Regions from separate parts of the Acidovorax sp. LjRoot129 genome, predicted to be linked through region 3. Evidence: predicted binding sites of a transcription regulator. Region 3 holds the regulator's gene; each other region holds the start of a gene.
What was found. Region 3 encodes sigma-54, which starts transcription at its own class of promoters, with help from an activator protein. Its sites were predicted from a motif close to TGGCANGNAANCTGCTTT; they were not measured.

Region 1 (4,005 bases), 1.5 Mb from region 3:
ACGAGCTTCTGGGGTTGGTTGCAGGGCTGGGGTCTGGGGGATGTGACGGGAGTCGTCGCCCCATTGATGGTGGTGCTGGCGGTCGCACCGGTTCTGGTGGTGGTATCCCTGCTGCTCGTGGCCGTGTTGATGACGCCCGCGCTGGTGGCCTTGGTGGCAGACCGGCGCTTCCCGGCGCTGGAGCGCAAGAAGGGCGGCTCCTTTATCGCCAGCATCGCCTGGTCGCTTGGATCGACCGTGCTGGCTCTCATCGCCCTGGTGGTGTCTGTGCCGCTGTGGCTGGTGCCACCCCTGGTGCTGATCCTGCCACCGTTGATCTGGGGCTGGCTCACCTACCGGGTCATGGTGTTTGATGCGCTCGCAGACCACGCCACCAAAGAAGAGCGCCAGGAAATTTTCCGCCGGCACCGCAGCAGTCTGCTGGGCATCGGCATTGTTACGGGTTACCTGGGCGCGGCGCCCAGCATCGTTTGGGCTTCGGGCGTGGTGTTTGCGGCCGCATTTTTTGTGCTGGTGCCGCTGGCGATCTGGATCTATACGCTCGTATTTGCTTTCTCTTCGTTGTGGTTCGCGCATTACGCACTCGCTGCCCTGGAGCGCTTGCGCGCAGAAGCTGCGGCCGCAGCGCCGGACGCCTCGTTCACGCCCGCGGACATCGTGTCGGCCCAGGGTGCGGGCGCTAGCACCTTCGATGGTCTCGCCGCACCGGCACCCGTCGTCGCGTTGCCACCGCCGGCATCTCCCGCCAACCAAACCCCTTCGTCATGACACCCACATTTGGCCTCATCATCGTCGGCGACGAAATCCTGTCGGGCAAGCGTGCCGACAAGCACATGCCCAAGGTCATTGAACTGCTGGCAGCCCGCGGACTTGCGCTGGCCTATGCGGACTACGTGGGCGACAACCCGGACCGTATTACGGCCACCTTGCAGCGAGCCTTCGCTTCGAGCGACATCGTGTTCTCTTGCGGCGGTATCGGCGCAACGCCGGATGACCACACGCGGCAATGCGCAGCGCGCGCCCTGGGGCGAGACCTGGCACTGCACCCCGAAGCAGAAGCCCTGATCCGAGAGCGCATGCAGGACGTGGCACGTGAACAAGGCATGCCCTACGAGGCGGACCGCCCGGATAACCTGCATCGGCTCAACATGGGCATGTTCCCGGCGGGTGCGCGCATCATTGCCAACCCCTACAACAAGATCCCTGGCTTCAGCTGCGACGGCGTGGGCGGCGGGGCGGTGCACTTCGTGCCGGGTTTTCCCGTCATGGCCTGGCCGATGATCGAAGGAGTGCTGGACCAGCACTACACCGCACATTTCAACCGCACGCCCCAGACGGAGCAGTCGGTCGTGGTGTACGGCGCGATGGAGGCGGCACTCACCCCCTTGATGGAGCGCATTGAACAGTCGCACCCGTCGATCCGCGTGTTCAGTTTGCCCAGCGTGGATCATCCACAATACGGGCGGCACATCGAACTGGGTGTCAAAGGTCCAGCGACACTTGTCCCCGCTGCGTGGAAGGACCTCCAGCAGGGTTTGCACGAATTTGGTGCGCAATGCGGCCCCGAATTGGTGCGCAACTTGTGATGTCTCTGGATGATCCACTGACTGCGCCATATTGGTGCAATTCAATCGGTGTGCTGTCGGCCTGCAGTCCGTAGTGCTCCTTCATAGTGCGGTGCCTGCACCCGGCTGGCACGCAAACTGCTTTTGTTTACGCAAATCTTTTTTTCAACAAGCGCTTTACCCAGGAGAACCTGATGGCCAAGACCGTTGCAGACGTGATGAAGATGGTGAAGGAGAACGAAGTCAAGTTCGTTGACTTCCGTTTTACGGACACCCGTGGCAAGGAACAGCACGTGACAGTGCCCGTTTCCCACTTTGATGAAGACAAGTTCACGTCCGGCCATGCATTCGACGGCTCCTCGGTAGCCGGCTGGAAGGGCATCGAAGCCTCGGACATGCAACTCATGCCCGACCCCAGCACCGCCAACATCGATCCCTTCTTTGAAGAAACCACGCTGTTCCTGCAGTGCGATGTGATCGAACCCGGTGACGGCAAGGCCTACGACCGTGACCCACGCTCCATCGCCAAGCGCGCTGAAGCCTACCTCAAGGCCTCCGGCCTGGGCGACACCGCCTTCTTTGGCCCAGAGCCAGAATTCTTCATCTTCGACGGCGTGCGCTGGAGCAACGAACCCGGCCGCGTGTTCAGCGAAATCGAAGAATACGAAGCCCCATGGAACTCGGGCTCCAAGCTCGAAGGCGGCAACCGTGGCCACCGTCCCACCGTCAAGGGCGGCTACTTCCCAGTGCCCCCCGTCGACAGCACGCAAGACATGCGCGCTGAAATGTCCCTGATCCTCGAATCCCTGGGCATCCCGGTCGAAGTGTTCCACCACGAAGTGGCGGGCGCTGGCCAGAACGAAATCGGCACGCGTTTCAGCACGCTGGTCGAGCGCGCTGACTGGACCCAGGTCCTGAAGTACGTTGTCTGGAACGTGGCCAACGCCTACGGCAAGACCGCCACCTTCATGCCTAAGCCCTACGCCGGCGACAACGGCTCCGGCATGCACGTGCACCAGTCCATCTGGAAGGATGGCAAGAACCTGTTCGCAGGCGACGGCTATGCTGGCCTGTCGGACTTCGCGCTGTACTACATCGGCGGCATCATCAAGCACGCACGTGCCCTGAACGCCATTACCAACCCCGGGACGAACTCGTACAAGCGTCTGGTGCCCGGCTTCGAAGCCCCTGTGAAGCTGGCCTACTCGGCCCGCAACCGCTCGGCTTCGATCCGCATTCCTTACGTCGCCAACCCCAAGGGCCGCCGCATCGAAGCACGCTTCCCCGATCCATCGGCCAACCCTTATCTGGCCTTCTCGGCTTTGATGATGGCCGGCCTGGACGGTGTGGAAAACAAGATCCATCCCGGCGAAGCCGCCACGAAGGATCTGTACCATCTGCCGCCCGAGGAAGACAAGCTGGTGCCTACCGTGTGCCACAGCCTGGACCAAGCGCTGGAATACCTGGACAAGGACCGCGAGTTCCTGACCAAGGGTGGTGTGTTCACCGACTCCATGCTGGATGCCTACATCGAGCTGAAGATGGGCGAAGTCACGCGCTTCCGCATGGCTCCTCACCCTGTCGAATTCGACATGTACTACTCGCTGTAATCGCCTGCCTGCAGGTTGTTACCTCTAGAAAAAGGCGGCGCAAGCCGCCTTTTTTCATGGCGCGTCGGTGGCGCGCTGTGCAACGGAACCCACTGCTCGCCCGTTGTGTCCTTGAGCAATGCCCTGTGCAGGCCTGCTGGTGTTGGATTGGCGATGCAAGGTGATTGGTGGATACTCACCGCACCCCCTGCATGGCAGTGCGAGGAAACCGAATGAAGAAAACGCTGATTACCCTGTTACTGATTGCTGCGACGGCTCCCGCCGTCTGGGCCCAAGACCGCATTTACCGCTGCGGCAACGAATACACGAACAACGCGCAACAGGCCAGGGAGCGCGGCTGCAAGCTGGTCGAAGGCGGCAACGTCACCGTGGTGCAGGGCACCCGCCCCGCGGGTGCCGCGGCGCCTGCGTCGGGTGGTGGGGGTACTGCTGCCCCATCCTCGGCATCGCCGCCCTCGGCACCCCGCGTCAACAACAACGACCAGAAGGCCCGCGACTCTGATGCCCGCGCGATCCTCGAGTCAGAACTGCGCAAGGCCGAAGCCCGCCATGCCGACCTGGTGAAGGAATACAACGGCGGCAATCCCGAGCGCAACGCGCTCGATCTGCGCAACCCCCAGCGCTACATGGAGCGCACGGCTGAGCTCAAGGCCAACGTAGCCCGCAGCGAGAGCGATATTGCCGGCATCAAGCGCGAGATCTCACGCCTGCCGGCCAATTGAGCGGATCGCCCAGCGACTCTGTCTGACCTTTTGCCACACCGCACTCGCGTGAGCGACCTTCCTTCTGCCGCTGATGCCCCGTCCTCCGACACGGGGCGTTTTCATTCG
Region 2 (4,005 bases), 4.7 Mb from region 3:
GCGGCAGGCTTGCATGGTGCGTCCGTCAACCCAGCAGGGGCGGACGGCCCAGCGGCCACGGATTGCCCGCTGGCAGGGCCTGCCAGGACAGGGCCTGCGGAGCGCCGTCGTTGTGCCAGGCGCCGTGCTCCAGCACCTCGCGCAGGCTGCGGATCTGCTCGCCATGGCCGCCCAGCGCCTCAAAGTCCGAACGGCGCATGCTGAACTCGATGGGCGCCACGATGGCGGGCGTGGGCACGGTGCCAAAGCTGTTGTCGGGCATGCGCAGCACGTCGGCCATGACGGTGATGCCGCCGCCGGGCCACACATAGGCCGGGGCACCGCCGCAGGTCACATTGACCAGCGCGTTCTTGATGGAGCGGGTCAGCAGCACCGGGTTTTCGGTGACGCCGGCGCGCAGGCTGCCGCCCGCCCCGCCCAGGAAGAGCACCGATGTGAGCGAGGGCTCGCAGTTTTCGCCGATGCGGTCCACGATGCGGCGCACGGCTTCGGGCATTTCTGCCTCCACCGGCACCAGCGATTCGTCCAGCACATACCAGCTTGCGTGTTCGCCCGTGGTGGAGGTCATGAGCAGGCGCAGCCCCGGCCAGGCGACTGACGCGTCCCAGCCTTCGATGATGGACAGCGGGTCGGCAATGTCGGTGCCGCCCCAGCCCGTGCCGGGGTTGGCCACCTGAAAATACCGGCCCGGCGTGGATTTGCGCCCGCGCATCTGGATGCCCGAAGGCTTCATGTCCAGGCAGCGGCCGGCCTGGTGCTCGGTGAGCACGCCGGTGATGTGGTCGTCCACCACCACCACCTCGTCGGCCTGGCCGAAGAACTGGCGCGCAAAGATCCCGATGGCCGCAGAGCCGCATCCCACGCGCATGCGCCGCTCGGCCACACCGTTGACGATGGGCGCCTGCCCGGCCTGAATCACGAGCTGCGAACCGCCGTCGATGGTGAGCTCGACCGCCTGCTTGTTGCCCAAGAGCTGCATCATCTCGTTGGCGATGCGCCCTTCCTTCTTGCTGCCGCCCGTGAGGTGGTGCACGCCGCCGAGCGACAGCATCTGCGAGCCGTATTCGGCCGTGGTGACGTGGCCCACCACCTCGCCCTTGCAGCGCACATTGGCCTGCTCAGGGCCCAGGAAGCGGTCGGTGTCGATCTTCACCTTGAAGCTGCAGTAGCTGAAGATGCCCTCGGTGACCACGGTGACCATGTCCACGCCATCGACCTTGGAGCCCACGATAAAGGGCGCGGGTTTGTAGTCGGGATAAGTGGTGGAGGAGCCCACGCCGGTGACAAACACTTCCTCGGTCAGCAACAAGTCGCCGCTCCAGGCCGGCTGCACGGCGGCGCCTGCTGCCACATCGACCGGGGTGTCGGCATCCACGGGAGCGGCGCGGCCCGCAAAGGGCACCAGCGCTGCCTCGCCATCTTCCAGCGTCTTGCGCAGCAGGACCACCGGGTCCACGCGCACCAGCACACCCGCGTGGTTGGCATAGCGGTCGCACGCCCCGGCACGGCCTTCCGAGATCTGGCACAACACCGGGCACGCGTTGCACTCCACCTTGGCGGCGTTCATCCGCTCGTTGCGGGGCCGCGCGCGCTCGAGCACCTGCGGCAGGTCTGGCGCATCCATGCCGGGGAGCCCGTCGGTCTTGGTGTGTTCGGTCATCGTGGAGCCCATTCATTGCATCTTTTCAAATGCTTGTACGTGCATTGCATTTTGTGTAGCATTCACTTAACTTAAATGTTGTGATCACTACATTGATCGCGAATGTAGCGCAATCGTTCATGGTCCGCAATGGTGTTTTCGCACCCCCTGAAACGGTGCACGAGGAGCCCCAAAATGACGCACGTTGTGACTGACGCATGCATTCGGTGCAAGTACACCGACTGTGTCGATGTCTGCCCGGTGGACTGCTTCAAGGAGGGTCCCGAATATCTCGTGATCGACCCGGACGAGTGCATCGACTGCGCGGTGTGCATCCCGGAGTGCCCGGCCAACGCCATCTACGCAGAAGATGACCTGCCCGAGGGCATGGAAGCCTTCCTTGAATTCAACAAAAAGCTGGCCCCGGGCCTGCCCGCAATCACCAAAAGAAAGCCGGCTTTGCCAGATGCGGAACAATGGAGGGTTGTGAGCCACAAGCTTTCCGGCCTGAATATCGCGTTCTGAGACCTGTTCCACGGCGCTCCAGACCTTGCCTTCAGCCAGTTTTGTTCTGTTTTTTCAACTTTTCCGACTAAGCACCATGAGCGCATTTCTTGAAGAACGCGTCCTCTCCGTTCACCACTGGACGGACCGCCTGTTCTCCTTCACCACCACGCGCGACACCGCTCTGCGCTTCTCCAACGGCCATTTCACGATGATCGGCCTGCGCGGCGAGAACGGCAAGCCCCTGCTGCGCGCCTACAGCATCGCCAGCGCCAACTACGAAGAACACCTGGAGTTTCTGTCGATCAAGGTGCCCGACGGCCCGCTGACCTCGCGCCTGCAGCACATCAAGGTCGGCGACACCATCGTGGTCGGCAAGAAGCCCACCGGCACCCTGCTGATCGACTACCTGCTGCCCGCCAAGCGCCTGTACATGCTCTCCACCGGCACCGGCGTGGCGCCCTTCCTGAGCCTGATGCGCGACCCCGAGACGTACGAGAAGTTCGAAGAGGTGATCCTGGTGCACGGCGTGCGCGAAGTCAAAGAACTGGCCTATCAGGACTACATCACCAACGAGCTGCCTCAGCACGAGTTTCTGGGCGAGATCGTGAGCAAGCAACTCAAGTACTACCCCACGGTGACGCGCGAAGAGTTCAAGCACCAGGGCCGCGTGACCACCGTGATCGAGAACGGCCAGCTCGCCCGCGACCTGGGCCTGCCGGCGCTCAACCCGCTGGAAGACCGCGTGATGATCTGCGGCAGCCCCGAAATGCTGCGTGACCTCAAGCACATGATGGAAGTGCGAGGCTTCAAGGAAGGCAACACCACGAAGCCCGGCGACTTCGTGATCGAACGCGCGTTCGCAGAGCAGTGATCCCCCGGCCGCACTGAGGACCTCCTGAACAGGTCCCGGTGCCGGCCCCACCCACCAGGACCCGCCATGTCTGCCACTCCACCCAAGACCCGGACAGCGTCCAGCCGATCCCCTACCGTGCGCAAAACGGGGGTGCGCGAGCAGGCCGCGCAGACCACGCGCGACAACATCCTGAAGGCGGCGACCAAGGTGTTCGCGCGCTACGGCTACGAAGGCGGCAGCGTGGAGAAGATCTCCAAGGCGGCCAAGTCGTTCGACCGGATGATCTACTACTACTTTGGCAGCAAGGAAGGCCTGTTCATCGAGGTGCTGGAGGAAACCTACCGGCGCATGAACGATGCCGAATCCAAGCTCGACCTGGACACCGCCAAACCGGTCGAGGCACTGCAGGCCGTGATCCGCTTCGTGGTGGGCTACTACCGCAAGAACCCCGAGTTCATCACGCTGCTCAACACGGAAAACCTGCACAAGGGCAAGCACATTTCCAAGTCGATGCGGGCCCGCGAATACTCGTCGCCCGCCATCGAGGTGATCCGCCGGGTGCTGGAGAGCGGCCAGGCGCAAGGCCTGTTCCGCAAGGACGTGTCGGCACGCGACGTGTACCTGCTGATCGCCGCCACGGGCTACTTCTACATGTCCAACCGGCACACGCTGTCGGCCTTTCTGGGCGAAGACCTGGAGACACCCGACGCGCTGGTGCACTGGGAGTCCTTCGTCATCGACAGCGTGCTGCGCACCGTGGCGCCAGGCCCCAGTTTGCCCAAGGGCAAGGCTGCGGCCTGAAGGTTTTCTGCACCGGCCTCTAGGCGCCGCAGAGCCCACAAGACACAACGATTTTCTGAGCGAGGGCCGCAACGAGCCCGAGCCCCCACCCACGAGGAGAATCCATGGCAGAAGCAGCAGCCGGCGGCAAGTCGGGCAAAGTCGTCATCCAGAACATCGGGCTTTTGTTGTCGGGCGATCTGGACCGCCCCATCCTCGATGCCGA
Region 3 (4,005 bases):
GGGCTCGGCTTTCTGGGAAACACGCACGCGGTACGGGCCGCGGTAGTTCATTGCAAGCATGGCAGTCCTTTCAATGCGTTCCATCTTCTGTACCGTGGAAAAACACGCTGTGTAGGAAAAGTCCCCGAGGATCTGGCGGCGAGGGGAGGACTGCCCAACGGGCTGCGACGCGGCGCGGGATGCGGTGTCGCCTGCTGCCACGCCGCGTTTTTGCGGCGACGAGCGGCCCCGCCGCACCGACGAACGCGGTGGTCTGACTGCGGAGGGCCGGCGCGCCGCCCGTTGGGCGTCGCAGCGGCCCGTGGCCCTGTTGACGGGCTCCTCGCGCTGGTGCCACCGTCCTACAGCCCCGCTCCACGCCGCGCGCTACGGTGAATCGAACCCTGTTGTTCTGCCCTGCAAGGAGCCTCCCATGAACCAGACCCCCTGGCCCTTCCCCACCGCCGCGGTGCACCCCAAACCCAGCAAAGACACCGCGGAATCCCCACCGCAGACCGTGGAAGTGCAGCACGTGAGCGAGTCTGCGCTGGACAGCGCGGTGGAAGAGAGTTTTCCTGCCAGCGACCCGGTGTCGGTGGTCACCACCAAGGTGGTGGACCAGAAGACGAGCCCGGGCACCAGCACCCAGGCCGACTGAACAGGCGACCATGGGGGCCGGCACGCGGCACAACGATGGGCGCGGTACTGCGCCCCATGCGCTCCCTTATGCTCTGGGCCAACCGATTTCACCGGAGCTGTCCATGCGCCCCTTCGTCCCGAGCCTGCTGCTCATCGCATCCTTGCTGGCCGCCTGCCTGGGGTCCGCCAGCGCGCAAACGCTCTACAAATCCGTGGGCGCGGACGGCCGCGTGGTCTACAGCGACAAGCCGCCGGTGACAGGCACGGTCGAGAAGACGTTGAAACTCGAGAGCCTGCCCGTGAGCGTGGTGCCGGGCGCCGCTCCAGCACCGGGGGCCGCCCCGGTCGCCCCAGTCGCCCAGGCACGTGGGGAGGTGGTGCTCTATATGGCCAAGTGGTGTGGCTACTGCACTGCCGCCAAGGCATACATGGCGGGCAAAGGCATTGCGTACCGCGAACTGGACATCGACACCCCGGCGGGCAAAACCGCCTTCAGCCAGCTGGGCGTGCGCGGCATCCCGGTGTTGCTGACCCAGGGGCAGAAGATCTCGGGGTTTACGCCGCAGGCGTATGACGCGGTGTTTATGGCGCGCAAGTAGCGCAGCGCTCGCCACAACCTGAGCAGGCGAAAGCGCCGCTCTGGGCCCTGGCCCCTGCCTCGCCCCTTACAGCGCCTTGCGCAGGTTGGCCGGCGCGATCTTGAGCGCCTCGCGGTATTTGGCCACGGTGCGGCGCGCGCATTCGATGCCTTGTTCCTTGAGCATTTCGGCAATCTGGCTGTCCGACAGCGGTTTGGTCGCGCTCTCCGCCGCGACAAACTGCTTGATCAGCGCGCGCACGGCCGTGCTCGATGCATTGCCGCCCGTCTCGGTGCCCAGGCCTGAGCCAAAGAAATACTTGAGTTCGTAGGTGCCGATGGGCGTCGACATGTACTTGGCCGTGGTCACGCGGCTGATGGTCGATTCGTGCAGGCCCAGCTCGTCGGCAATGTCGCGCAGCACCAGCGGGCGCATGGCCAGCTCACCGTGGGTGAAGAAGTTCTTTTGCCGCTCGACGATGGCGCGCGAGACCCGCAGGATGGTGTCGAAGCGCTGCTGGATGTTCTTGATGAACCAGCGCGCCTCTTGCAGGCGCTGCTGCATGCCCTGGTGGCCTTCGCCGCCTTTGTGGCCGCGCAGCGCGCCGGCGTAGATGTCGTGCACTCGCAGGCGGGGCATCACGTCGGGGTTCAGCGCCACGATGAAGTTGTGCTGGCCGTCGCGGCCGTTGGCGCGCCCGGCTTTGCGCACGATCACGTCGGGCACGATGATGTTGCGCTCCACGTCCACGAACTTGCGGCCCGGGCGTGGCTCCAGCCGGGCAATCAGCGACATGGCGGCGCGGGTGCGCTCCTCGCCACTGGCTCCGCCGTCACTGCACAGCAGGGTGAGGCGGCGCACGTCGCGCCGGGCCAGCATCTCCAGCGGCTGCTTGCAGATGGCCAGCGCCGTCTGCACGACGTCGGGGTCGCCCTCTTCGTCAGCGTCCAGCGCCTTGAGCTGCAGCGTGAGGCACTCGGCCAGGTTGCGCGCGCCCACGCCCACCGGCTCCAAGCTCTGCAGCAGGCGCAGGGCCACGGTGAACCGGTGCACCAGTTCTTCGATCTGCTCCAGGTCTTCAGGGCCGGCCAGGGCCGCGGCCAGCTCTTCGAGCGGGTCTTCCAGGTACCCGTCGTCGTTCAGCGATTCGATGAGGAAACGCAGCGCAGCGCAGTCCACCTCGGACAGCCGCAGCGACAGCGCCTGGCGGTGCAAAAAAGCGGTCAGGGATTCGTGCGAGCGGGCGAGTTCGGTGGCGTCGGCCTCGTCGCCCTCGGAGTCGTTGCGGTTGCGCGCGGGCGCATCGCCGCCCCACTCGGCATCGTTGGGCGCCATCTCGACGGTGCCGTCGCCGCTCCAGTCGGGCTCGTCACCGCCTGCAGGCGGGGTTTCGGCCTCATTTTGGCCTTCAGCGCTTGTTGTACTTGCGCTGACAGCTCCTGAAAAAATAGCATCGTCCACACTGTAGTCATCGGCCTGTGCGGGCGTGTTCTCGGCCTCCAGGCCAAACTCTTCGCGCGGCGCCTCTTCGGCGGTGCGCTCCAGAAACGGGTTTTCGTCGAGCATCTGCTCGACTTCCTGCGAGAGCTCGAGCGTGGACAGCTGCAGCAGGCGGATGGATTGCTGCAGTTGGGGCGTCAGCGCAAGATGCTGCGAGACGCGCAGCGAAAGACCGGGCTTCATGCGGTTTCGAATGCGGGCGGACGGTGGAGACGGCTGTCGGGCCAGCCGCCACCGCTGGGCAGCGATTTCACCCGATGAACATGCGTGGGCACCATGCCGTCACATCCTGAAGTGCTCGCCCAGGTACACCCGGCGCACTTCGGCGTTGTCGACGATTTCGGAAGGGGTGCCCTGCGCCAGCACATGGCCGTCGCTGATGATGAAGGCGTGGTCGCAGATGCCCAGCGTCTCGCGCACGTTGTGGTCGGTGATGAGCACGCCGATGCCGCGCGCCTTGAGGAAACCGATGATGCGCTGGATCTCGATCACCGCGATGGGGTCGATGCCGGCAAACGGCTCGTCCAGCAGGATGAAACGCGGCTGGGTGGCCAGCGCCCGCGCGATCTCCACGCGGCGGCGCTCGCCGCCCGACAGGGCCATGGCGGGCGAGGCGCGCAGATGGTCTACGCGAAGCTCTTGCAGCAGGGCCGTGAGGCGGTCTTCGATGGCCTCCCGCGCCAGCGGCTGGCCGTCGTCGCCGCGCTGCAGCTCAAGCACGGCGCGCACGTTTTCTTCGACTGAGAGCTTGCGGAAGATGGACGCCTCTTGCGGCAGGTAGGACAGGCCCAGCCGCGAGCGGCGGTGGATGGGCATGTGGGCAACCGACTGGCCGTCGATGCGGATGTCGCCCGCGTCGCTGCGCACCAGGCCCACGATCATGTAGAACGAGGTGGTCTTGCCGGCGCCGTTGGGGCCCAGAAGCCCCACGACCTCGCCCTTTTGCACGACCAGCGACACGTCCTTGACGACCTTGCGGCTGCCATAGGACTTGGCGAGGTGCTGCACCTCAAGCCGGCTGCCGGCCTGCGAGTCTGGGCCGGAATGGGCAGGCTGCGCGCTCACTTGGAGCCACCGCTGAGACTATTGCTGGGGCGCAGCACTGGCGCTGGCGTGGCGGGATTTGCCTCGGGAGCGGCCGCGCCGGGTGGCGGGTCTTTGGGTGCAAGCACCGCGCGCACCCGGCTGCCGGGGGCTGGCGCATCGCCAGCAGCGTTGGTCGACGATTTGCGCTGGCCGTCCACGGTGAACACGTCGGTGAGGTTGTTGTAGACGATCACGGCACCGGTGATCTCGTCGCTGAGCACCG
Region 4 (4,005 bases), 3.3 Mb from region 3:
GAGCAGCTGGTACAGCGTCACGCCCAGCGCAAACAGGTCGCTGCCCGCGTCGGGCAGGCGCCCTTCGCCATCGCTGCTGCGTTCGTAGCCGGCCCACTGCTCGGGGTTCATGTAGCTGGGAGTGCCGGCGTGCAGCCGGCGCGTGGCCTCGGGCTCGCGGCCTGACAGCGCGACGCCGAGGTCGAGCACGCGCAGCACGCCGTCGTCGCCCAGGTGCAGGTTGTCGGGCTTGATGTCCCGGTGCACGACGCCCTGGCGGTGCAGCCAGCCCAGCACGCGCGCGGCTTGCACGGTGACGGACAGGATCTGCGCCACGCTCAGCGGCTGGCGGCGGCGCAGGCGCTGGCCCAGCGTGTCGCCCGCATGCCAGTCGTACAGCAGGTAAAAGGCGCTGGCCTGGGGTGGCGTGCGGCCCTCACCGTCCACGCTGGCGTCTGTGCTGCCGTGGGGCGGCCAGTCGTTCAGCCTCGCAAGGTGCGTGGCGGCCTGGCCCGACTGCATGCGGCGTGCCACCCAGGCCTCGTGTGCCAGCGTGGCGCGCTCCTCGGCATCGTGCGCGCGCGACGGCAGCAAGGTCTTGAGCGCGTACAGCCGCTGGCTGGCGGGGTCGCGCACCTGGTAGATGCGGTGGATGCCGCTGTCGGCCACCAGCGCGGTCACCGTGAGGCCGTCCACCGGGTCGCCGACCTTCAAGAGCGGCAGCACCGGCAGGTCCTGCGCGCGGCGGGATTCGTCCTGCAGCGTGGCCTCTTGCACGCCCTGCACGCGCACGATCAGCGCGGTCACGTTGTCGTTGCTGCCGCGGCGCAGCGCCACCTGCGTGAGCTCGTCGCACAGCGCCTGCGCCGCGCCGCCCTGGCGCAGCATCTGGCGCAACTCGCGCTCGGGGATGCTGCCGTGCACACCGTCGGACAGCAGCACAAAGAGGTCGCCGCTGTGCAGTTCGCCCTGGCTGTAGTCCACCACGACATGGTCGTCGAGCCCCATGGCGCGGGTGAGCTGGTGCGAGAACTCGCGCTGCGACATGACATGGTCGGCCGTGAGCTGCTGCAGCCGCCCGCCGCGCAGAAGATAGGCGCGTGTGTCGCCCACATGGGCCAGCGTGTACGACTGGCCGCGCAGCACGAGCGCGGTCACGGTGGTCAGCCCCACCGCGGGCTGGCGGCGCCGGTTCATGGACGCGAGCCAGCCGTTGTGGGCGCTCAGGATGCGGTCGAGCGCCACCGTGGTGTCCCAGGTGTCGGGCGTGGCGAAGTAGTCGTTGACCAGCGTGTTGACCGTGGTCTGCGCGGCCTCGCGGCCGTTGCCGCCAGTGCTCACCCCATCGGCGATGGCGGCGATGGCCCCGCGGTCGCGGTCGCGGCCCTGCCCCGACACCAGCGCGGCGAAGTCCTCGTTCAGCTCCTTGCGCCCGGCTTCGGAGGATTGGCCAAAGTCCAGTTCAAAACTCATGCACCAGCTCCATGCAGGTTTCATGCCCAAGCTGGTGCATGCCGTGCCCCGCCAGGGCGCGCACTGGCTGCGCGTGCGCAACTCGCGGGCATCGGCGCGGGCGCGCCCGGCCCCATCGCGGCGTCGCGCCCTGCATCAGTGCACCGCGGCTGGCACAAGCATTGCTTAGACAAAACAACGACCCTCGCGGGTCCCGCAATCCACCCGTGCAAAGGCGCGCGGAGGGGTTGAGGAATTTGTTCACGATCACCACCGGTCAACAACAGGTTCTCAGGACAAAGGCGTCCCCACATGTGATTTCGATCCCGGTCGAAGCTGCATCGTGTGGACGCCTTTTTTGTTTTTTGCGCTGCCCAGGCGGTGGGACAGAAGGAGTCATGATGAAAAAGCTCAAGCTGGTGATGGTAGGAAACGGCATGGCCGGTGTGCGCACGCTGGAAGAGCTGCTCAAGATTGCCCCCGATCTGTATGACATCACGGTGTTCGGTGCCGAGCCCCATCCCAACTACAACCGCATCCTGCTCTCACCCGTGCTGGCCGGCGAGCAGACCATCGACGAGATCATTCTGAACGACTGGTCCTGGTATGCGGACAACCACATCACGCTGCACACCGGCTTTACGGTGACCGACGTGGACCGCGTGCGCCGCGTGGTCAGCGCCACCAGTGCCGCAGGCGATGTGATCACCGCCGAATACGACCGCCTGATCATGGCCACCGGCTCCAACCCCTTCATCCTGCCTGTGCCGGGCAAGGACTTGAAGGGTGTGCTGGCCTACCGCGACATTGCCGACACCCAGGCCATGATCGACGCAGCAGCCACCTACAAACACGCCGTGGTCATCGGCGGCGGCCTGCTGGGCCTGGAGGCTGCCAACGGCCTCATGAAGCGTGGCATGCAGGTCACCGTGGTGCATGTGGCACCGTGGCTCATGGAACGCCAGCTGGACGATGTGGCGGGCAAGATGCTACAGGACTCGCTGCAGCAGCGCGGCATGCAGTTCTTGATCGGCGCGCAGACGCAGGAACTCGTGGGCAATGCCGACGGGCGCGTGGCAGGCATCAAGTTCAAGGACGGCACCGAGGTGCCCGCCGACCTGGTGGTAATGGCCGTGGGCATCCGCCCCAACACCGCGCTGGCTGAAAAGATGCGCCTGCACGTGAACCGCGGCATCGTGGTGAGCGACACGCTGCAGACCACCACCGACGCACGCATCTACGCCGTGGGCGAATGCGCCGCGCACCGGGGCATCGCCTATGGCCTGGTGGCCCCGCTGTTCGAGCAGGGCAAGGTGCTGGCCAACCACCTGGCCGAGTTCGGCATCGGCCGCTACCAGGGCTCGCTGACCTCCACCAAGCTCAAGGTCACCGGCATCGATTTGTTCTCGGCCGGCGACTTCCAGGGCGGCGAGGGCACCGAAGAGATCGTGATGAGCGACCCCTTTGGCGGCGTGTACAAAAAACTGGTCATCAAGGACGACAAGCTGGTGGGCGCCTGCCTGTATGGCGACACGGTGGACGGCAGCTGGTACTTCAAGCTGCTGCGCGACGGCCGCAGCGTGACCGACCTGCGCGACAAGCTGATGTTTGGCGAATCGCACCTGGGCGACACGGGCCACCAGGGCCAAAGCAAAGCCGCCGCCATGCAGGACAGCGACGAAGTCTGCGGCTGCAACGGCGTGACCAAGGGCGCGATCTGCAAGGCCATCAAGGACAAGGGCTTGTTCACGCTGGAAGAGGTCAAAAAGCACACCAAGGCCAGTGCGTCGTGCGGCTCGTGCACCGGCCTGGTCGAGCAAATCCTGATGTTCACGGCCGGCGGCGACTACAGCGCCACGCCCAAGACCAAGGCCATGTGCGGCTGCACCGACCATGGCCACCAGGCCGTGCGCGATGCGATCCGCACATCCAAGCTGGTGACCATCGCCGACGTGTTCTCTGTTCTGGAATGGAAGACGCCCAACGGCTGCGCCAGCTGCCGCCCCGCGGTCAACTACTACCTCATCAGCACCTGGCCCAAGGAGGCCAAGGACGACCCGCAAAGCCGCTTCATCAACGAACGCAGCCACGCCAACATCCAGAAAGACGGCACCTACAGCGTGATCCCGCGCATGTGGGGCGGCGAAACCACAGCCGACGAACTGCGCCGCATTGCCGATGCGGTGGACAAATACAAGATCCCCACCGTCAAGGTCACGGGCGGCCAGCGCATCGATTTGCTGGGCGTGAAGAAGGAAGACCTGGTCAATGTGTGGAAGGACATCGGCATGCCCAGCGGCCACGCCTACGCCAAGGCCCTGCGCACCGTGAAGACCTGCGTGGGCAGTGAGTGGTGCCGCATGGGCACGCAGGACAGCACGCAGATGGGCAAGGACCTGGAGCGCGCCATGTGGCGCATGTACGCGCCGCACAAGGTCAAGTTTGCGGTCTCGGGCTGCCCGCGCAACTGCGCCGAGGCCGGCATCAAGGACGTGGGCATCATCGGCGTGGACTCGGGCTGGGAGATGTACGTGGCCGGCAATGGCGGCATCAAGACCGAGGTGGCGCACTTCT

Region 1: the regulator sigma-54 is predicted to act here: its motif matches at 1,693-1,710, upstream of glnA (type I glutamate--ammonia ligase).
Region 2: the regulator sigma-54 is predicted to act here: its motif matches at 1,704-1,721, upstream of ACSQ3Q_RS01215 (6-hydroxynicotinate reductase).
Region 4: the regulator sigma-54 is predicted to act here: its motif matches at 1,603-1,620, upstream of nirB (nitrite reductase large subunit NirB).

Annotation. Positions count from the first base shown of each region.
Region 1 is NZ_CAXUSE020000001.1:3,470,733-3,474,737, reverse strand. It holds gene ACSQ3Q_RS15935 (EI24 domain-containing protein) at 1-768, shown strand, start outside; gene ACSQ3Q_RS15930 (competence/damage-inducible protein A) at 765-1,586, shown strand; gene glnA (type I glutamate--ammonia ligase) at 1,760-3,175, shown strand; gene ACSQ3Q_RS15920 (hypothetical protein) at 3,388-3,897, shown strand.
Region 2 is NZ_CAXUSE020000001.1:250,513-254,517, reverse strand. It holds gene ACSQ3Q_RS01220 (UPF0280 family protein) at 1-15, opposite strand, end outside; gene ACSQ3Q_RS01215 (6-hydroxynicotinate reductase) at 26-1,660, opposite strand; gene fdxA (ferredoxin FdxA) at 1,835-2,164, shown strand; gene ACSQ3Q_RS01205 (ferredoxin--NADP reductase) at 2,241-3,017, shown strand; gene ACSQ3Q_RS01200 (TetR/AcrR family transcriptional regulator) at 3,084-3,800, shown strand; gene ACSQ3Q_RS01195 (amidohydrolase family protein) at 3,905-4,005, shown strand, end outside.
Region 3 is NZ_CAXUSE020000001.1:4,955,784-4,959,788, forward strand. It holds gene ACSQ3Q_RS22680 (zinc-dependent alcohol dehydrogenase) at 1-60, opposite strand, end outside; gene ACSQ3Q_RS22685 (hypothetical protein) at 413-637, shown strand; gene ACSQ3Q_RS22690 (glutaredoxin domain-containing protein) at 741-1,217, shown strand; gene ACSQ3Q_RS22695 (RNA polymerase factor sigma-54) at 1,284-2,879, opposite strand; gene lptB (LPS export ABC transporter ATP-binding protein) at 2,979-3,761, opposite strand; gene lptA (lipopolysaccharide transport periplasmic protein LptA) at 3,758-4,005, opposite strand, start outside.
Region 4 is NZ_CAXUSE020000001.1:1,642,117-1,646,121, reverse strand. It holds gene ACSQ3Q_RS07540 (protein kinase domain-containing protein) at 1-1,452, opposite strand, end outside; gene nirB (nitrite reductase large subunit NirB) at 1,833-4,005, shown strand, end outside.